Regions from separate parts of the Eisenbergiella massiliensis genome, predicted to be linked through region 3. Evidence: predicted binding sites of a transcription regulator. Region 3 holds the regulator's gene; each other region holds the start of a gene.

Region 1 (7,151 bases), on a different contig from region 3:
TCGAAGATTCCGCCGGGTGTCATATAACGGGGCTCATTCAGTTCGCCCAGAGCTGTGATCAGGCAGGGCATTTTAGCTTTCAGGACATGATATCTGTCATCGAACTGACGCTCTACGATAACATTTTCGCCTTCGATTTTGATATTCTGTGCATAGGAAATAACCGGAATTCCCAGATGCTCGGAAATCTGAGGTCCAACCTGTGCGGTATCGCCATCGATAGCCTGACGGCCTGTAATAATCAGGTCATAATCCAGATTGCGGATAGCGCCTGCGATTGTCTGGGAGGTAGCCCATGTATCAGCGCCACCCAGAACTCTGTCGGTTACCAGGATTCCGTTGTCAGCGCCCATAGCCATAGCTTCACGGAGAACCTCTTCTGCCTTGGGAAGACCCATGGTGATAACGGTAACCTCTGCGCCGTATTGATCTTTCAGTCTCAGTGCAGCTTCCAGACCTGCCTTGTCATCGGGATTCATGATCGTAAGCATTGCAGCTCTGTCAAGCGTACCATCGGGTTTGAATTTAACGCCGCCCTTTGTATCAGGTACCTGCTTAATACAAACAACAATTTTCATTGTATTTTCTCTCCTTGTTTATAATTTTCTTAAGATAACAGTCGTGCCGCAGCTTATTTCAGCAGTGCTCCGGAGATTACCATTCTCTGAACTTCGCTTGTTCCTTCGTAGATCTCGGTAATCTTGGCATCGCGCATCATACGCTCAACATCATATTCTCTTGTGTATCCATAACCGCCGTGCAGCTGAACAGCCTTGGTTGTAACTTCCATTGCAACCTCTGCAGCGTACAGCTTAGCTTTTGCAGCTTCCACAGAATATACGGACTGGGTAGCCTTTGCCATAGCAGCCTTGTAAACAAGCAGCTGGGCGCATTCAACCTTGGTAGCCATATCTGCAAGCTGGAACTGGGTGTTCTGGAAAGCGCCGATTGCTCTGCCGAACTGTTTTCTTTCTTTTACATAAGCGATGGTATTGTTAAGAGCGCCTTCAGCAAGCCCAAGAGCCTGTGCAGCGATACCGATACGTCCGCCGTCCAGAGTATGCATAGCGATACCAAAGCCCTTGCCTTCTGCTCCCAGCAGGTTTTCCTTCGGGATTCTGCAGTCTGTGAAAATCAGTTCGTAGGTTGATGAACCGCGGATACCCATCTTCTTTTCTTTGGTACCAAAGGAGAAGCCGGGAGTTCCTTTTTCCACGATGAATGCAGAAATCATTTTTTTCTTTCTGCCTCTCTTATCTTCAACAACGCTTGTAACAGCGAAAATTACATAAACGTCAGCTTCTTTACCGTTGGTGATGAAAATCTTGGATCCGTTAAGCACCCACTCATCTCCATCCAGATAAGCCTTGGTCTGCTGTCCCTGTGCGTCAGTACCTGCGCCGGGCTCTGTCAGGCCGAATGCACCCAGTTTTTCACCCTTTGCAAGGGGAACCAGGTATTTCTGCTTCTGCTCTTCCGTACCATAGGTCATGATAGGATCGCAGCACAGAGATGTATGGGCGGATACGATAACACCTGTGGTGCCGCATACCTTGGAAAGCTCTTCCACGCACATAGCGTAGGTCAGAGGATCGCAGCCCTGTCCGCCGTATTCCTTCGGAACCGGAATTCCCAGAAAACCAAGCTTAGCCATTTTTTCAACGGTAGCCCTGGGGAACTCCTCTGTTTCGTCAACCTCCTGTGCAAGAGGCTTTACTTCTTTTTCTGCAAATTCTCTGAAAAGAGTTCTTGCCATCTCATGCTCTTTGCTTAAAGTAAAATCCATGATTATTTACTCCTCCGTTTTTATCTTTATTATTGCGAAAGCAGCGGGCCTGAGTCAGGAATTCCCGGCTCCGGCGGCCGCCTGCAGGGGATAAGCCCTGCCGCTTACTGCGCCTTTTGCCCGCCGTTCCGTAATCTGCTGCGGGATATTTTACTTGCTGTAGTCATAGAAGCCCTTGCCGGTCTTCTGTCCAAGCTGTCCGCCGCGAACCATCTTCTTAAGCAGTGTATGAGGACGGTATTTCGGATCGCCTGTTTCGGATTCCAGAACTTCCATGATAGCCAGAACGATATCCAGACCAATCATATCGCCCAGAGCCAGAGGTCCCATGGGATGATTAGCGCCCAGCTTCATAGCGGTGTCGATATCTTCTACGGAAGCAACGCCTTCAGCATAGATGCCGATAGCTTCGTTGATCATCGGAACAAGGATTCTGTTTACTACGAAACCTGCAGCTTCGTTAACCTGTACAGGTGTTTTGCCGATAGCTACGGAGATTTCCTTAATTGTTTCCACTACGCTTTCAGGTGTGTTCAGTCCTGCGATAACCTCAACCAGCTTCATAACAGGAGCGGGATTGAAGAAATGCATTCCGATAACGGGTCTGTCAAGGCCAGCGCCGATTTCGGTAATGGACAGGGAAGATGTATTAGTAGCGAAGATGCAGTCCTTCTTGCAGATATCCTGCAGCTCTTTGAAAGTCTGCTTCTTGATTTCCATATTCTCCAGAGCAGCTTCAACAACCAGATCACAATCTGTGCAGATAGTCTTCACACCTGTTGTGATTTTAGCAAGGATAGCGTCAGCAGCAGCCTGCTCCATTTTACCCTTTGCCACTCTCTTAGACAGATTCTTAGCGATTCTGTTCTTTCCGTTTGCAGCGAATTCCTCATTGATATCACACAGAAAAACTTCATACCCTTCTGTCTGAGCAAAAGCCTGCGCTATACCAGAACCCATTGTACCTGCACCAATAATACCAACCTTCATCTGATTAAACCTCCTACAAGATATGTTTTAGTTGAGCCGGGCGTGGACCGGATTGTAAAAGCTGAGCGGTGAGCTTGCTCACCGACCAGTTTTTACAATCCGGCCCACATGCGGCGAAGCCGCACAGCGAAAGGCCGCAGGCCTTGAGCCTCCCGGCGGATTTCCGGTAACCAATCCCTTAAGTCCCTAAGAAATTACTTATTCAAAAACTTCTCCACTTTCCTCTTCTCCAGGAAAGCAGCCATTCCTTCCTTCTGGTCATAGCTCTCGAAGCAGTCGCCAAACAGCTTCTCTTCGATTACAATCGCCTCATCCATATCCGCGTCCAGACCATCATTAATAGCCTTCTTGCAGTTTCTCACAGCGATCGGCGCATTCTTGGCAATTCCCGCCGCCATCTTCTCAGCAGCAGCCATAAGCTCGTCCTGCGTATAAACCGCATTCACCAGACCAATTCTCAGAGCCTCGTCAGCCTTAATATTCCTTGCCGTATAAATCATCTGCTTTGCCATTCCAGGTCCAACCAGACGTGCCAGTCTCTGTGTGCCGCCGAAACCAGGTGTGATTCCCAGGCCAACCTCAGGCTGTCCGAATACTGCATTATCAGAACAGATTCTGATATCACAGCTCATGGAAATCTCACAGCCGCCGCCCAGTGCAAAGCCGTTAACAGCTGCAATAACAGGAATCGGGAATGTCTCCAGCTTACGGAAAACATCATTTCCCTTCTTACCAAAGGCCTCGCCCTCCGCCTTGGTCAGAGTGCTCATTTCTCCGATATCCGCGCCTGCAACGAAGGATTTTGCCCCTGCGCCTGTCAGAATCAGACATCTTACCTCTTCCAGATTCACAGCATCCAAAGTTTCATTCAGTTCATCAAGAACCTGGGAATTCAGAGCGTTCAGCGCTTTTTCACGGCTGATGGTGATAACTGCGTAGGAACCCTTCTGTTCATATACAATGTATTCCATAGTACTCATCCTTTCTATATCACCGTCTTTTATGACGGGAATTTTTCAGCTACCCCTGTGCATAACGAATGATTAGCAGACCGCAAAGTCCGCTAATCATTCAGTTTAGAAGCCTATATCAGTCTCTTTCTACGATGGTTGCGCAGCCCATGCCGCCGCCGATGCACAGAGTTGCAAGACCCTTCTTAGCATCAGATTTAACCATTTCGTGAAGCAGAGTAACCAGAATACGGCATCCGGAAGCTCCTACGGGATGTCCCAGCGCAATAGCACCGCCGTTTACATTCAGCTTGTCATTGTTAATGCCAAGATCATGTGCAACAGCAAGAGACTGTGCGGCAAAAGCTTCATTGGCTTCAATCAGATCGAAATCATCGATGTTCATTCCGGTCTTAGCCATAACCTTTCTGGTTGCTGCAACAGGTCCGATTCCCATGATGGTGGGATCCACGCCTGCCAGTGCTCCCGCTACCCATGTTGCCATAGGGGTTACGCCCAGCTCTTTTGCCTTTTCTTCGCTCATAACCACAACTGCTGCCGCGCCGTCATTGATTCCTGAAGAGTTCGCAGCGGTTACGACGCCGTCTTTCTTGAATGCAGGACGAAGCTTTGCAATGCCTTCTGCGGTGGTTCCCGGACGAGGGCCTTCATCCTTATTGAAAATAATGGTTTCTTTTTTCTTCTTAACTTCTACAGGAACGATTTCATCATCAAACTTTCCTGCTTCCTGAGCTGCAACAGTCTTCTGCTGGCTCCATGCAGCGAACTCGTCCAGCTGCTGTCTGGTCAGCCCCCACTGCTCTGCGATATTTTCTGCAGTGATGCCCATATGATACTGATTGAATGCATCTGTAAGAGCATCGTTCACCATAGTATCAACCATAGTTGCGTTGCCCATTCTATATCCGTAACGTCCCTGAGGGATTGCATAAGGAGCCATGGACATGTTTTCCATACCGCCTGCAACAACGATATCCGCATCTCCTGCAAGAATCATCTGTGCAGCCTGGTTCACACAGTTCAGACCGGAACCGCATACAACGTTCATGGTAACAGCCGGAACTTCGATAGGCAAACCAGCTTTGATAGATGCCTGACGTGCCACGTTCTGTCCCAGGCCAGCCTGGATAACACATCCCATATATACCTGATCAACTGCTTCGGGAGCAACTCCCGCTCTGTTTAAAGCTTCCTTGATAACGATAGCACCCAGCTCCGCTGCCGGAGTTGTGCTTAAGGCCCCGCCCATTGTACCGATGGCTGTACGGCATGCACCTGCCAAAACGATTTTCTTTGCCATGTTTTCTCCTCCATATTCATTAAAAACTGCGAATTTACTGGGTTTTGACGGTATTGTTAATTTTTTGTCATTACCCACAGCCTTTATTATAGCATAGAGAATATTTAATAGCAAGGATTTTTCGATGCTCAATAACAGGAAACTTTCCGGCATAAGAAACCTAATTAAAATAGTGTAAAAATAAATAAATTTTTAATAAACATTAAGTTTTGTAACGCTTCGGATATGTCGCTGCACGGACGCACCTCTCGGTTTTTCAGTCATATAATGATAAAAAAGACTATTTTGTCTCTCAAGAGGTTAGATATGGCCACTGATAATTTAGGTTCCATCGTATCCCTGGGTAATGTTCTCCGGATTGACAACGCTGTTATTGATGAGGTTTTTTTCTCAAATAACAACACCGGATATATCCTTATCTCCTATTCCGTCCCATGGCAGAGCGGAATTACCACGACAGACCAGCTGCAGCTTAACGTAAATAACAATACCGTTATCCTGAATTCCTTCCGACTGCCGATATGTCTCTGTGATCTGCGCGAGGGAATGCGGGTCGATGTCACCTTTTCGCCCCGTATGACAAGAAGCATCCCGCCTCAGAGCAATGCATTTTCAATTACTGTAAAACGCCCGTCGCGGCCTCCCGTTGCGCCGCCAAGTGTAACAACAGCACGAATCCTCTGGATTGATGCAAATAATAACCGGTTGATCACCGTTTCGCAAAACAATATAAACAGACAGATGGTATTTGTCATAACAAATTCCACAATTATTCTGAACAGGAACGGTTTCCCAATCCCTCTGCGCGCTCTCCGCCCCGGACAGCTGGTGCAGATATCACACTCTAATTTTCAGACGGCAAGCATACCGCCAATCGCCACGGCATTCCGGATTCAGGTAATATAGCATTTATTTAAACTGCCTGCCGGAAGTATATAAAAAGGGAGCCTCAGCAAAAATTCCGTTCCAGCGGAATTTTCCTGCCATGGCTCCTTTTTATCATCATTCGCAATATATACGGTTTCAACAGAGATTTACTTTTTATCTGCGATATCCAGTCCTATCACCACCCATGGCAGGGCGGCTGAAGTAAAATCTCCCATATTGCATCCTTTCATGCACTCCGGCATTCTGCGGACAGCATCAGTTCAGGAAAACGGCAACCGCATTCGCTCCAGGACCTACATGCACCCCGATTACAGAACCAACCGGAACTGTCTTTTTGTATTCCGCATCAAAATGTTCCTTAATAAATGCCTCAAATCCGCTGACACATTCCTTTTTTCCTGTAAAGCCAAGATTGTAGCCTCTTGTCTTGTCCATCCCGCCGTCTTTCTCAATTGTTTTAAGCACCTTGTCCCAGGCGCTCTTCTGGCCCCTGGCAAGCCCGGCCACACGCACTTCCCCGTATCTCACGGACAGAATGGGCTTAAGGTTAAGCGCGCTTCCCACTACCATGCCCGTAGTGGACAGGCGTCCTCCCTTCTGGAGATAAAGAAGTGTGTCTACAATCAGATAAATGCAGATCTTCTCTTTTTCTTTTTCAAGAATTTCAACAATCTGCTCCGCTGTCTTTCCTTCCTCTCTGAGGGCAAATGCGCGATCCAGCAAAAGCTGTGTCCCCAGCGTTGCCTGCATGCTGTCGATTATGTAAATCCTGTCATATTCCACAATATCCCTGGCAATAAGCGCGCTCTGGCAGGTACCGCTAAGCTTGCTCGCAAGAAGGATGCATATCACATCGTCTCCCGCTTCTTTAGCCTCCCTGAAATACTGCAAAAATGCTTCCGGAGAGGGCTGGCTTGTCGTGGGCAGTTCCTCCGCTGAAGCAAGCTTATCATAAAATTCCTCCGGTTTCATGTCAACACCGTCAAAATATTCTTTTTCTCCGAAAAGTACTTTAAGGGGAACCAGGGTGATGCCCAGCCTGGCTGCCTGTTCTGTTGTATAGTCGCAGGTTGAATCACAGATAAAACGGATACTCATTTTTACTCCTGTCTGCGCGTAAATACGCTATTATCAAAAACGGGCCGAATGGTGGAAATCTTCAGCTTTATTGATTTAATGTTACTGTTTTAATTGTGTGTAGGTCATCGGGTTATAT
Region 2 (7,151 bases), on a different contig from region 3:
GTGCCTTTATCAGGGGCAGCGCCATCGTTGGAAAAGGAGCCGTGGTAGGCAATTCCACTGAGCTTAAAAATGTAATCCTGTTCAATAAGGTGCAGGTTCCCCATTATAATTATGTGGGAGACAGCATTCTCGGCTTTAAATCACACATGGGAGCCGGTTCCATTACCTCCAATGTAAAGAGCGATAAAACCCTCGTTGTAGTCAGATGCAATGGAGAGGAATTCCATACGGGCCTGAAGAAATTCGGCGCCATGCTGGGCGATAATGTGGAGGTCGGCTGTAATTCCGTCCTGAATCCTGGAACGGTAATCGGCAGGGACAGCAATATTTATCCCACCTCTATGGTAAGGGGCTTTGTACCTGCCAACAGCATTTATAAAACCAGAACGGAAATATCCGAAAAACGCGGCACACAGGCTGGTACGGACAGACAGTAAGTACTGGCAAACGGCGGATAAACAGTAATTTCAATGGAATGAACCGGATATTTATATATCAAAAAAGCGGGTGGAGCATCTGCCCGCTTTTTTTGATTGCCATTTTTATGGGGAATACATGAGTTTTTTTGAATAAGTGGTAAATTTTATAACAGCTTCAATAAATGAGCTGCTACAAAATATTGCGGGCCATATACGAAATATTGAAATTATTATTGACGAAAGCCTTATTTTCGTGTATAGTTACTGTTAGACGCGTTAATGCTTGCACGCGCTAAAGCGTCGAACTGTAAAAGATACATAGAAAAGAGGAAAAAGTTATGAAAAGGTTATTAGCAGTAGCAACCGTTTTAACAATGACGGCAGCCATGCTGGCCGGCTGCGGCAGCAGTGCACAGAATGCTGCTTCCACGGCTTCGGAGCCGGCTGTACAGGAGTCGGTCCAGGCACCTGCGGAAAGCCAGGCGGCAGCCGACAGTGAAGCGCCCGCAGCGCAGACCGATTCGGATAAAGTATACAGGATCGGTATCTGCCAGCTTTTGCAGCACGAAGCGCTTGACGCCGCAACAAAGGGCTTCAAGGAAGCCATGATAGAAAAGCTTGGCGAGGATAACGTGGAATTTGACGAGCAGAATGCTTCCGGTGATTCCGCGACCTGCGCAACCATTATCAATCAGTTTGTTTCTGCAGACGTGGATCTGATTCTGGCAAATGCAACAGCTTCCCTTCAGGCAGCAGCGGCAGGGACCGGAACCATTCCGATTCTTGGAACCTCCATCACAGACTATGCGACTGCGCTGGAAATTGACGAGTGGACAGGAACCACCGGCAAGAATATCTCCGGAACATCCGATCTGGCTCCCCTGAAGGAACAGGCAGCCATGCTGAATGAGCTTTTCCCGGATGCCAAAACTGTCGGCCTGCTTTACTGCTCTGCAGAAGCCAATTCCGTATATCAGGCAAACACCATCCAGGAACATCTGGAAGGGCTGGGATATACCTGCAAGACCTACACCTTCGCAGACTCCAATGATATCGCTTCCGTAACCACCAATGCGGCGGGAGAGTGTGATGTAATCTATGTCCCCACAGACAATACGGCTGCTTCCAATACAGAGGTTATCAATAATGTATGTCTGCCCGCAGGCGTTCCCGTCATCGCCGGTGAAGAAGGAATCTGCAAGGGCTGCGGCGTGGCCACCCTGTCCATCAACTATTACGATATCGGATATAAAGCCGGCGAGATGGCAGTGGATATTCTTGTAAACGGCGCGGATATTACAACCATGGCGATTGAATCCGCTCCCAATGTAACCAAGGAATACAATGAAGCAATCTGCAAAGAACTGAATATTACAGTGCCTGATGACTATGTTGCCATCAAAGCCGAATAACCAATGTTTCTAACATAAAGTACATCCCCGCAGCCATCTGCGGTGAACTGGGGAACAGTTTTAGTTCCTTACGTACAGAAGCGGTTAAAAAAGCCCTGCTTTTTTACCGCTTTTTGTCGTACTCTATAGTTGGAGATGAAGATCATATTTTTTCCTGTTATAAATATATATATTTGGCTGTGAAAATACGTAAAAGCCCTAAAAATGAAGAAAAGTCCAAAGAGGCTTAATTAAAAAGATACGCGGAGGTAAAATGAAGTGAATATCATGTCGCTCTTTAACGCGCTGCCAGGCGCCTGCGCCCAGGGATTGATCTGGGGCATTATGGCAATCGGGGTTTATATTACCTACAAGATACTGGATCTGGCGGACCTGACAGTGGATGGAACAATGGCCACCGGAGGCGCTGTCTGTATTATGATGATACGAAGCGGACATTCCATCGGCCTTTCCCTCTTATGCGCGGTTCTGGCAGGGGCGCTTGCCGGACTGGTTACGGGAATTTTTCATACGGCCATGGGAATCCCGGCAATTCTTGCAGGAATACTGACCCAGCTCGGCCTTTATTCCATTAACCTGAGAATTCTTGCCAACAGCTCCAATCAGGCAGTCAGCGTGGATAAGTATTCCCTGCTGGTTTCACTGCGCTACATAAAGGGCGTTCCTTTTTATAAAAATACAATACTGATTTGTATCGTAATTCTTATTGTACTGATCGCTTTACTTTACTGGTTTTTCGGTACTGAGCTTGGATGCTCCATCCGCGCCACCGGCTCCAACCCGAATATGTCCAGGGCACAGGGAATCAATACGGATTTCTGTAAAATCCTGGGACTTATGCTTTCCAACGGAATCGTTGCTTTTGCCAGTGCGCTTTATGCCCAGTATCAGGGCTTTGCGGATGTAAATATGGGACGGGGCGCTATCGTTATCGGCCTGGCGGCTGTTATTATCGGTGAAGTAATTTTCAGCCGTGTCCGTGGGAACTTTGCTTTCAAGCTGTTTTCGGCGGCCCTGGGAGCAATTATCTACTATATCGTTCTGCAGGTGGTTCTGTGGCTGGGCCTGAATTCCAACGATCTGAAGCTGTTCTCAGCCCTGGTTGTGGCTCTGTTCCTGGCAATCCCTTACCTGAAGGACAGATATTCCAAAAAGACGGTAAAAAAAGGAGGTGCTTCCCGTGCTTAAGCTAACAGATATTACCAAAACCTTCAACGCAGGTACGATTAATGAAAAAACAGCTCTGAACGGCCTTTCCCTTGAGCTTCAGGAGGGAGACTTTGTGACCGTCATTGGCGGGAACGGTGCAGGAAAGTCAACGATGCTCAATGCAGTGGCGGGTGTTTTTTATGCGGATGCGGGTACGATAAGCATTGACGGCATCGATGTGACCAAGCTGCCGGAATATAAACGGGCTAAATATCTGGGACGCGTGTTTCAGGATCCGATGACGGGCACTGCCGCCAATATGCAGATAGAAGAGAATCTGGCCCTGGCGGCACGCCGCGGAGGCCACCGCACCCTCAGGCTGGGAATTACGCAGAAGGAAAGAGAAGAGTACCAGGAACAGCTGAAAATTCTGGAGCTCGGACTGGAATTCCGCATGACCAGCAAGGTCGGCCTCCTTTCCGGAGGCCAGCGCCAGGCGCTGACCCTGCTTATGGCAACCCTGAAAAAGCCCAGACTTCTGCTCCTTGACGAGCATACGGCGGCGCTGGATCCGAAAACAGCGGCAAAGGTTCTGGATATCACGGAAAAAATCGTTGACAGGGATCACCTGACAACCCTGATGATTACCCATAATATGAAGGATGCCATCGCTCACGGAAACCGCCTTATCATGATGCATGAAGGAAGAGTTATCTATGACGTGTCAGGAGAAGAGAAGAAGAAGCTTCAGGTATCAGACCTCCTGAAGAAATTCGAACAGGCCAGCGGCGGAGAATTCGCCAACGACCGAATGATGTTGAACTGATAACAATAACGTTGGTTCGGTCGTTTGCGACCGGATGATGTTGAACTGATAACAGAAAAGTTGGTTCGGTCGTTTATGACCGGATGATGTTGAACTGATAACAGAAATGTGGATTTTATAAGCGTATCCGAAGCCTTCATAAGCATCGGATACGCTTATTTTTACCACTTCGACAATTCTTTGACAAATTTTTTCAAAAAGGCTGGATTTTTAAGATGAAATATGAGAAAATAATACGAGCGATTAGGGACAGGTATTTTTGCGGCCTTTTTGCCGCAGAGGTATTTTGTTATCAATAAGGCGCCTTACCATACGACGCCGCACTGTTTGCTAATACAATCTACATATCGAAAGGAGTTTTCACATGATCTATTCAAAAGAAGTTGAAGAAATGTGTCCAGTAGCACAAGGCGTTGCTCACGGCTGTGCTCCGATCCCTGAAGAAGCAAAATGGGTAAAATCCAAAGAAGTAAAAGACATTTCCGGTCTGACACACGGTGTTGGCTGGTGTGCTCCTCAGCAGGGTGCCTGCAAGCTTACCCTGAACGTTAAGGAAGGTATTATCCAGGAAGCTTTGGTTGAGACAATCGGATGCTCCGGTATGACCCACTCCGCAGCTATGGCAGCAGAGATCCTTCCGGGCAGAACTGTTCTGGAAGCTTTAAATACAGACCTTGTATGTGATGCTATCAACACAGCTATGAGAGAACTGTTCTTACAGATCGCTTACGGCAGAACACAGAGCGCGTTCTCCGAAGACGGACTTCCTGTAGGTGCAGGCCTGGAAGACCTTGGAAAGGGCTTAAGAAGCCAGGTTGGTACTATGTATGGTACCCTGAAGAAAGGCCCTCGTTATCTGGAAATGGCAGAAGGCTATGTAACAGGCATCGCTCTTGACGAAGAAGATCAGATTATCGGCTACCAGTTCGTAAGCCTTGGAAAAATGACAGACTTTATCAAGCAGGGCGACGATCCGAACACAGCTTATGAAAAAGCAAAAGGTCAGTACGGTCGTGTTGCTGATGCTGTTAAGATCATCGATCCGAGAAAAGAATAAGAGGAGGTAGCGAAAATGGCTTTATTTGAATCATATGAAAGACGTATTGATAAAATCAATGCCGTACTGAACAGCTACGGCATCGCTTCCCTTGAAGAAGCTGAAAAAATCACAAAAGACGCTGGACTTGACGTATATGACCAGGTTAAGAAAATCCAGCCTATCTGCTTTGAAAATGCTTGCTGGGCTTACATTGTAGGCGCTGCAATTGCAATTAAGAAGGGCTGCAAGAGAGCAGCTGACGCAGCTGCAGCAATCGGCGAAGGACTTCAGGCTTTCTGTATTCCCGGTTCCGTTGCTGATACCCGTAAAGTAGGCCTTGGCCATGGTAATCTTGGAAAGATGCTTCTTGAAGAAGAAACCGAATGCTTCTGCTTCCTGGCTGGACATGAGTCCTTCGCAGCAGCTGAAGGCGCTATCGGTATCGCAGAGAAAGCAAACAAGGTTCGTAAGAAACCCTTAAGAGTTATCCTGAACGGCCTTGGAAAAGATGCAGCTCAGATTATCTCCAGAATCAACGGATTTACTTTCGTTGAGACAGAATATGATCCTTACACCAACACTGTAAAGGAAGTATACCGCAAATCCTATTCCGAAGGACTTCGCGCAAAAGTTAACTGCTACGGTGCAAACGATGTTTGTGAAGGCGTTGCTATCATGCACAAAGAAGGTGTTGACGTTTCCATTACCGGTAACTCCACCAACCCCACAAGATTCCAGCATCCCGTTGCAGGTACCTACAAGAAGGAATGCATCGAGCAGGGTAAGAAATACTTCTCCGTTGCTTCCGGCGGTGGTACAGGCCGTACACTTCATCCCGATAACATGGCAGCAGGCCCTGCTTCCTACGGTATGACAGATACCATGGGACGTATGCACTCTGACGCTCAGTTCGCTGGTTCTTCTTCTGTTCCGGCTCACGTTGAGATGATGGGTCTGATTGGTGCAGGTAACAATCCGATGGTCGGCATGACCGTGGCTGTTGCTGTTAGTATTGAAGAGGCTGCTCAGGCTGGCAAGTTCTAAGTAAATGACATAAATATATAATTGACCGTACCGACCTTTTATGGTTGGTACGGTTTTTTTTTGAAAAATCTGTAAATTCTTCGGACATAATTACAGTTTCTTCGATAGAGACAGCAAAATCCGCGGTCATGCCAACCATCGGGTTATTACCTGTGCCAATCAGTACTATCATTTTATTTTCCATTAACCAACATATATTTCCATAAAACAGCAATTGCTTCTGTAAATTTTTATAAGTGAAACGGAACCTTTCTCCATACAGGATACTCTTATAATCATAAGCTTCTGAAAAAGAGAGGTGAAAGCAGGTGCGGATAACAAAAGAAAAATTTGCGGATTTAATCAGAGAATATAAGCTGCCCATGTACCGGCTTTCTTATGGAATACTGCAAAATGAAATGGATGCGGAGGATGCCGTAGGCGAAGCGGTGATAAAAGCCTATGAGCATCTGGATTCTTTAAGGGAGATCGATAAGTTCAGGCAATGGATTATGATGATTACCGCAAACGAAGCAAAACATATTTTCCGGAAAAGGAAAAGGGTGGAACTGACTGAGGATGTGAGTCGGTATGGAATGTCACAAAATGATAAACACGATGAACTGTGGGACATTATATTAACCCTTGATGAAAAATATCGCTCCGTAATCATTTTATTTTATTATGATCAAATGAAAATAAAGGAAATCAGTGAAATTCTCCATATCACGGAGGGAACCGTTAAATCCAGGATGTCCAGGGCTAAGGATATATTAAAGAAACAGCTGGTATGATTCTGGATGGAAAGGAGCGGACTATGATTGATAATTTTGATAAAAAAATAATGAAGCTGGCTCAAAAAGAAGCGGACAGAACTCCGAAGCTGCCTCAAAACTTTGACAAACATATCGAAAATATCCTGAGCTGCCTTCCCGCAGGGAAAAAAAGGCGGTTTACATGGAAGAAGGTGATAATACTTGCGGCAGCATTGGCTGCAACACTGTCTGTTACGGTAACAGCAGCGGTTAATTACGTTAGGCAGCGGATGGAGGCTATGAATGAGGCTGAAAGATCAAGTCATTTCCAGGCATCGCTGAATGCCGCACCGGCTGATTTTTATTCCAGGGAACTGACCGATATGGAAAAAAAGAAAATGGAAGAGCTGAAGGGGAAATATTATAACGAGGGCGTATTTCCGGAGGGAACATTGAAACGAATAGAGGCTGCATCGGAATATGATGGGAACGGAGTCGCCTTCCTTGCATCGCGCGGCACATTCTTTT
Region 3 (7,151 bases):
TCCAGGTTTGCTTCCCCAAGCCCTACGATGCCGGCGCTGTTGGAACAGTGCTGCACGGGAATATGTATGCCCAGCTCCCTGCGGATCCGTCCGGTAAAATCAAGGAACTGTTCCAGCTGCTGCCTTGCCGGCGTCTTATCCGTTTCATCAGCCCTGGCAAAATGAGTGAAAATCCCTTCGATTTCAATCCCCGGAGTTTCCATGCATTTTCTGACAAAGGCAAGGCCGCTCTCATCCGGACGGATTCCGATACGGCTCATTCCCGTATCCACCTTGATATGTATTTTCACAGGGCGACCGCAGGAAACGGCCGCTTTTCCCATTTCCTCCAGCATATCCTCACGGAACACGGCCGGGCGGATTTCCTCTCTTGCCATTTTCTCATAGCAGTAGGGAAAGGTATAGCCCAGAATCAGCACCGGTTTGCGTATGCCGCTGCCCCGTAATATCAGGGCTTCTTCCACCGTTGCCACGGCAAAGCCGTACAGGTACGGCAAATCCTCTATTTCATGGGCAATGGGCACCGCCCCATGGCCATAGCCGTCTGTTTTCACCACGGCAATGATCTTCGTCTCCTCCCGGAGATTGGCTTTCATGGCGGCCATATTGTGTTTTATCGCATCCAGATCCACCGTCGCCCATATTCTGTCATAATTATTCATCTTATTTTTACCTCCCGCATATCGCAGGTTGCCTGCGATTCTGCATCAATCAGTAGTTTGAAAGGAATTTTAAGCTTCTCCCGCACCCGGCACTGCAGTCTTTTCTTACAGTACTTTATTTACAGTGTTTTCTTTACGGCGTTTTCTTTAAAAGCTCCGGAAACAGGGATTCCAGTTCCAGGGTCAAATCGCCGGCAGTGACGCCGTATTCGCTTTTTTTATGCGCGGCCCGGTCTCCTGCCATACCATGCAGATACACTCCCGCACAGGCGGCATCAAAGGCATGCATTCCCTGGGCGGAAAGTCCGGCCAGAATGCCGGTGAGCACGTCGCCGCTGCCCGCCGTGGCCATACCGCTGTTGCCGGTAAGATTCATATACAGCCTTCCCTCCGGGCTTCCCACCAGCGTGCGTGCGCCCTTACAGACAAATGCGGCCTGCAGCCTGGCTGCCCATTCCAGGGTCAGCGCAGCCGCTTCTTTTTGGATTTCATCCGTTTTCTTTTCCGCAAGCCTGCCGAATTCTCCCGGATGCGGCGTAAGGATCAGTTCACGCCTTGTTTCCGGCTCCTGCTGCCTTTGTATCAGCTCATCCAGAAGCTCTCTGTGTTCCGCCAGCAGATTCAGCGCGTCCGCGTCTATTATCAGAGGCTGCATCGTCTGCTTTAGCACCGCCTCCAGTATCCGCAGTGCTTCCGGGCTTTTTCCAAACCCCGGGCCGATAGCGATTACATTCGCCCAGGCACAGGCCTCTCTCAGCTTTTCTTCCGCCTGCGGCGTCCATTCCTCATAGGTGGTGAGCATGGCTTCCGGCAGTGCGGTCTGCATAATAACACGGTTGCTTTCCGGCGTCACCGCCCGCACCATGCCTGCGCCGCTTTTTAACACGGCCGCTGCAGACAGCTCGCAGGCGCCCGCCATTCCCCGGCTTCCCGCGATCAGGAGCACCTTACCGAAGGTGCCCTTATTTCCTTCCTGGAGCCTTACCGGCAGGAATCCCCTGTCTTCTTTGTTCCAGGTAAAAATCCGGGGATACTCTCCCAGAAAGCCTTCCTGTGTAATTCCGATATCGGCGCAGATCACCTTTCCCGCATACCGGGCGCCCGGATATAAAACAAGTCCCAGCTTGCGGAATTCAAAGGTTACCGTTACATCCGCCTGTACGGCGCAGCCCATCACCTCCCCGGTATCCCCATGGATGCCGGAAGGGATATCTACGGAAAGGACATAGGCGTCCTGTGCGTTGATATATTCCACCGCCTCCGCGAAGCTGCCTTCCACAGGCCTTGTCAGTCCAATGCCAAAAATCGAGTCTATGATAATATCATATTCCCGTTCCGGAAGTTTGCGCATGACCCGGTATCCATAGTTTTCAAGAATTTTAAGCTGGGCCGCCGTTTCCGCGGAACACTTTTCTTCCTTGCCCAGCAGTACAAAATCCACCGGAAAGCCCGCCTGGCTCAGCAGCCTGCCTATGGCCAGCCCGTCGCCGCCGTTATTGCCGGTGCCTGCGGCTACCAGCGTTCTGTTGGCAGGAGGCACTGGCCCAAAGGGGCGCATCGCTTCCTTCAGCTTCTTATCCCGTGCAATCAGTTCTTCCGCACAGGCCAGCGCCGCCCTTTCCATCAGCACCATGGAAGGCATGCCGAAATGTTCTATTGTATTTCCATCACAGCGTTTCATTTCCGCCGAGGTAACCAGATATTCCATTTTTATCTCCCCGCAAACCGCAGCTTCCGAATTCCCAAATCATGCAAAAATGCGTCCTGAGCCTGCTGCCCTGACGCATTTACCAGACTGCCGCATTCCCGTCCGGGAACACGGCACCCTTTATACAAGCCTGTCTTTACGCCTCACCGGAAGCGTTCTTTTCTTTCTCTTCCAACTCGTTTTCATATTGATTTATCATATAGGACAGCTTGATGAGGCTGTCTGACAGGTGTACGTTTTCCACCTGTACGCTGTCAGGCACATCCAAATCCACATGGGCGAAATTCCATATGGCCTTGATTCCCATTCCCACCAGCTTTTCAGCTGCGGCGGCCGCGCCTTCCTTCGGTATGGTAAGCACCGCGATATCAATATTGTTTTCCCTGACAAATTCCTGCATTTCTTCCATGGGGCGGACCTTCATCCCGCGGATCATCTTTCCGTGCAGCTTTTCATTGATATCAAATACGCCTGTAAAAATGAAGCCGCGGCGCTCAAAATTCATATAATTAGCCAGCGCCTGGCCAAGATTGCCCGCACCAATGATTATCAGATGATGCTTTTTATCCAATCCGAGTATCTTGCCGATCTCGGTATACAGATACTCCACGTTATAGCCATACCCCTGTTGTCCGAAGCCTCCGAAATTATTGAAATCCTGCCGGATCTGGGATGCGGTAACATGCATCAGCCTGCTCAGCTCCTGAGAGGAAATGCGTTCCACGCCACTGTCCTTCAGTTCACCAAGGTACCGGAAATATCTGGGAAGACGCGCGATTACTGCCTGTGAAATTTCTTTATCCAATTTGTTACGCCTCCATTCTTTTTTCCAAGCCCATTGTAACTGCTTTGTATCCGCAGTTACAGGCAAAAATCCATCCCGGCCTGCTTTTGGCGACGGATTTCCGCTTCCAGGCGCCGCATTTTGTATGGTCTGTGCAGTAAATGCGCAGACCTGTCCTGCGGCTGAACCCATTACTTAATTATTATAGACATATGTTAAAAAAATGTCAATGAATTAAATAGGTTTGAATTGACAGCCCGTCCCTTCAACGGTAAACTTGTGGGGTGGGTGGGCCTGAGAACGGCGCAGGACGTCAGGCGGGGTACGCTAAGCAGGGCGGAAGGGAAAAGGGATTTAAGGGCAAAAAAGAAAATAATTATAGAGGTGAGTTGGGATGGTTTTATCTTGTCAGAATGTGAATAAGGCTTTTCATGAGAAGCAGGTGTTCAGGAATTGTTCTTTTCATATAGAGGATTATGAGAAGGCGGCTGTGGTGGGGATTAACGGGGCCGGGAAGACTACTTTGCTGCGGATTATTGTGGGGGAGCTGGAGGCTGACAGCGGGCAGGTGGTCTTCGGGAAGGATAAGAGCTTCGGGTATCTTCCGCAGAACGCTGAGGTGGACAGTGAGCATACGATCTATGATGAGCTTCTTGAGGTGAAGCGGGATGTGATCGCGCTGGAGGAGCGGATCCGGCAGTGTGAGCTGGAAATGAAGCATGTGGAAGGGGAGGCGCTGGCTGCTTTGATGGAGCAGTATGCGCTTTATACGCATCAGTTTGAGCTGGCGGACGGGTACAGCTACCGGAGCGAGATCGTGGGAGTTTTGAAGGGGCTCGGGTTTACGGAGGAGGAGTTTTCCAAGAAGGCCTGTACGTTGTCGGGCGGTCAGAAAACAAGGGTGGCTTTGGGTAAGCTTCTGCTTGACAAGCCGGATTTGATCATTCTGGATGAGCCTACGAACCATCTGGACATGTCTTCCATCGCCTGGCTGGAAAACTATCTCCTGAATTATAAGGGGGCCGTTTTGATCGTGTCCCATGACCGGTATTTCCTGGATAAGATCGCAACGAAAATTATTGAGCTTGACGGTACGGAGGTTTCCGTTTTTTCAGGGAATTATTCGGATTATGCAGTGAAAAAGGAGCAGGTCCGGGCGGCGCGGTGGAATGCTTACATGAATCAGCAGCAGGAAATCAGGCATCAGGAGGCGGTAATCGAGAAGCTGCGTTCCTTTAACCGTGAAAAATCCATCCGGAGGGCGGAAAGCCGGGAAAAGATGCTTCAGAAGATTGAGGTGCTGGACAAGCCGGTGGAAACGCGGGCGGATATGCGGATGGAGCTGCATCCCAGGATCATGAGCGGGAACGATGTGCTGGATGTTGAAAATCTGGCAAAGGCGTTCGGGCCGGAACGGCTGTTTGAAGGGCTGTCTTTTTCCATAAAGCGCGGGGAGCATGTGGCGGTTATCGGTGACAACGGGACGGGGAAAACCACGATTTTAAAAATCATCAACGGGCTTGTGGAACAGGATGCCGGGAATATCCGGCTGGGGACAAAGGTACATATCGGATATTATGATCAGGAGCATCATGTACTGCATCCTGACAAAACGTTGTTTGAGGAAATCTCGGATGAGTATCCCGCGCTCACAAATACGGAAATCAGGAATGTTCTGGCAGCGTTTCTTTTTACCGGGGACGATGTGTTCAAGCAGATTAAGATGCTTTCCGGCGGGGAACGGGGACGTGTGTCTCTGGCCAAGCTGATGCTGTCTGAAGCAAATTTCCTGATTCTGGATGAGCCTACGAACCATCTGGATATCATGAGTAAGGAAATCCTGGAGGACGCCATCAACAGCTACAGCGGCACGGTGCTTTATGTGTCCCATGACCGTTATTTTATCAACCGCACGGCTTCCCGGATTCTGGAGCTCTGCAACGGCGGGTTTACCGGGTATCTTGGGAATTATGATTACTATCTGGAGAAGAAGGCGGAAAATACAGTGCTTTCTTCAGGGACCGGCGGAGCCTTCCCTCCTGCTGCCGGCGGGATAAAATCCGAAGCCTCCTCTGCCGCTTCTTCCAGCCTGAAGCAGGACTGGCAGTCGCAGAAGGAAGCGCAGGCCGCTTTGCGGAAGAAGGAAAACGCCCTGAAAAGGTGTGAGGAGCAAATCGAACGTCTGGAAACCCGCAGCCAGGAAATCGATGCGGAAATGCTGCGGCCCGAGGTATGCACGGATGTTGCCAGGCTGCAGGCGCTAGCCAGGGAAAAGGAGCAGGTTGAGGAAGAGCTTCTGCTTAAAATGGAGGAATGGGAAAGCCTGTCGGATTAACCGGCAGGCCTTTTTTGTATGGAAAAGGTATCTGCGAGAAGAAGCCAGTTGGCCCGGAAAAGCTGCATGATCTGCCAGTAGCCCATGCCTCTCAGGCCATAGCTTTTTACCAGGCGGAATTTTTCGCGCAGGCTGCGGACATCCTCAAACCAGACCTCGTGTTCCACCCCGTCCCTTGTATAGCGGAACCATGGGGACATGGCAGTGCTGTCAAAAAGGATTTCAGCATTGTTTTCAATGGCTATCTGGACGGCTTCTATGTTGCCGATGGTATCTGCTTTGCTCTCGCCTCTTATGTAGGGGAGGGTCCAGTCGTAGCCATAATTGGGTATGCCCAGATCGATTTTTTCGGGAGGGATTTTTGTTATGGCGTATTCCACCACCTCGATCACTTTGTTGAGGGGCGCAACGGCCATCGGCGGACCGTAGGTATACCCCCATTCGTAGGTCATGAGGAGTACGCTGTCCGCCGCTCTTCCCAGTCCCTCGTAGTCCTTTCCTTCATAGAGAAGCCCGGTCTGGGTATCGGATATCTTGGGCGCGAGCGCGACAGAAAGGGTGTAGCCTTCCGCATTGGCCGCCGCCCTCGTTTCCGCCACAAAGGCGGTGAAAGCGTCCCGGTCTTCAGGAAGGATGTATTCAAAATCGATATCCACTCCCTGATAGCCTTTCTGTTCCATGGTAAACAGCAGCTGTGCAATCAGGGTATCCCTGACCGGCTGGTTATTGACCAGGACGGAAATCAGGTAATTATTAAACATGCCGTCCGCCCCGAAGGGCGTCAGGGTCAGGATGGGAGCCACGTCCTCCAGGAGCGCCGCCTGAATCATGAAGCTTTCATCAATCGCCGGGGGAATAAGGTTCCCTTCCGTAGTAAACCCATAAGAAAAAATGGATAAGGAGGACAGGTATGGCAGGGTCTGGTTGAGCACATAGTTGCTGATAAACGGATAGGCATAGCCGTTCACATATGCATCGTACAGGCCGGCACCCTCCTCTCCCGTTATCCGCAAAAGCAGCGCCATGCCCACTGCCAGGCGGTAGGGATAGGGAATCTGATTATCGTAAATGATATCCTCAACGGAAACACCGTATTCTCCGGCAATGGTATCGACAGTATCCCCCTGTTTTACAACATAAATCTGCATATTCGTATCCTGTAGCCTTTTTTGTATCATATGCGCCGGAAAGGGCTTTGATTTCTATGTTTCAGTTAAATCGGCTGCTTTCCACAGATAAAATACGCAAGGGTAATCATTCCTCTGAATACACTGCGCTGAAAAATATTCTGGAAGAACAGTTAAAATATAGCTGGCAAAGCAGAAACAAATCCCCAAATACATGATACGCAAAAAAGGACAGCCTGTTGAGGCAGCTACTCATAAGACAGTATCACAAACACTGAAACGGGTAGCTGCCATACAGGGTGCAAAGCAAAACCGTCGTTTGGCTACCGTATTTTGTTTAGGCGCATAGCTATCCTGTCGCCACAACAACGGTTTTTTTATTATTCGTTGGGCGGTTAAGGGGTATCAGAAATTAAATTCATCTTCCCATGCAAAATAAGCGGATTGCTCTAAACTTTTCGGCCAGTGACTGCACCACTCCGGCACACCCGGCGTTTCTACACGGTCAAGGCTCGGCGTATAAGGTTTAATATCC

What was found. Region 3 encodes Rex, which represses fermentation and respiration genes when NADH is low (regulators of the CRP and FNR family bind a similar motif). Its sites were predicted from a motif close to ATTGTTAANTANTTAACAAT; they were not measured.
Region 1: a site for Rex is predicted at 5,100-5,119, ahead of DXC51_RS15530 (acetyl-CoA C-acetyltransferase). Genes of this name have one in related genera too.
Region 2: a site for Rex is predicted at 3,975-3,994, ahead of DXC51_RS03580 (iron-sulfur cluster assembly scaffold protein). Genes of this name have one in related genera too.

What each region holds. Positions count from the first base shown of each region.
Region 1 is NZ_QVLV01000010.1:88,291-95,441, forward strand. It holds gene DXC51_RS15510 (electron transfer flavoprotein subunit beta/FixA family protein) at 1-578, opposite strand, end outside; gene DXC51_RS15515 (acyl-CoA dehydrogenase) at 632-1,786, opposite strand; gene DXC51_RS15520 (3-hydroxybutyryl-CoA dehydrogenase) at 1,937-2,776, opposite strand; gene DXC51_RS15525 (enoyl-CoA hydratase-related protein) at 2,971-3,747, opposite strand; gene DXC51_RS15530 (acetyl-CoA C-acetyltransferase) at 3,866-5,047, opposite strand; gene DXC51_RS15535 (hypothetical protein) at 5,354-5,953, shown strand; gene DXC51_RS15540 (DegV family protein) at 6,191-7,033, opposite strand.
Region 2 is NZ_QVLV01000002.1:223,869-231,019, reverse strand. It holds gene DXC51_RS03600 (acyltransferase) at 1-437, shown strand, start outside; gene DXC51_RS03595 (ABC transporter substrate-binding protein) at 758-1,831, shown strand; gene DXC51_RS03590 (ABC transporter permease) at 2,090-3,019, shown strand; gene DXC51_RS03585 (ABC transporter ATP-binding protein) at 3,012-3,806, shown strand; gene DXC51_RS03580 (iron-sulfur cluster assembly scaffold protein) at 4,171-4,863, shown strand; gene DXC51_RS03575 (GGGtGRT protein) at 4,879-5,889, shown strand; gene DXC51_RS03565 (RNA polymerase sigma factor) at 6,198-6,662, shown strand; gene DXC51_RS03560 (hypothetical protein) at 6,686-7,151, shown strand, end outside.
Region 3 is NZ_QVLV01000013.1:88,422-95,572, forward strand. It holds gene alr (alanine racemase) at 1-662, opposite strand, end outside; gene DXC51_RS18115 (NAD(P)H-hydrate dehydratase) at 796-2,370, opposite strand; gene DXC51_RS18120 (redox-sensing transcriptional repressor Rex) at 2,507-3,175, opposite strand; gene abc-f (ribosomal protection-like ABC-F family protein) at 3,549-5,489, shown strand; gene DXC51_RS18130 (glycosyl hydrolase family 18 protein) at 5,486-6,637, opposite strand; gene tsaA (tRNA (N6-threonylcarbamoyladenosine(37)-N6)-methyltransferase TrmO) at 7,022-7,151, opposite strand, start outside.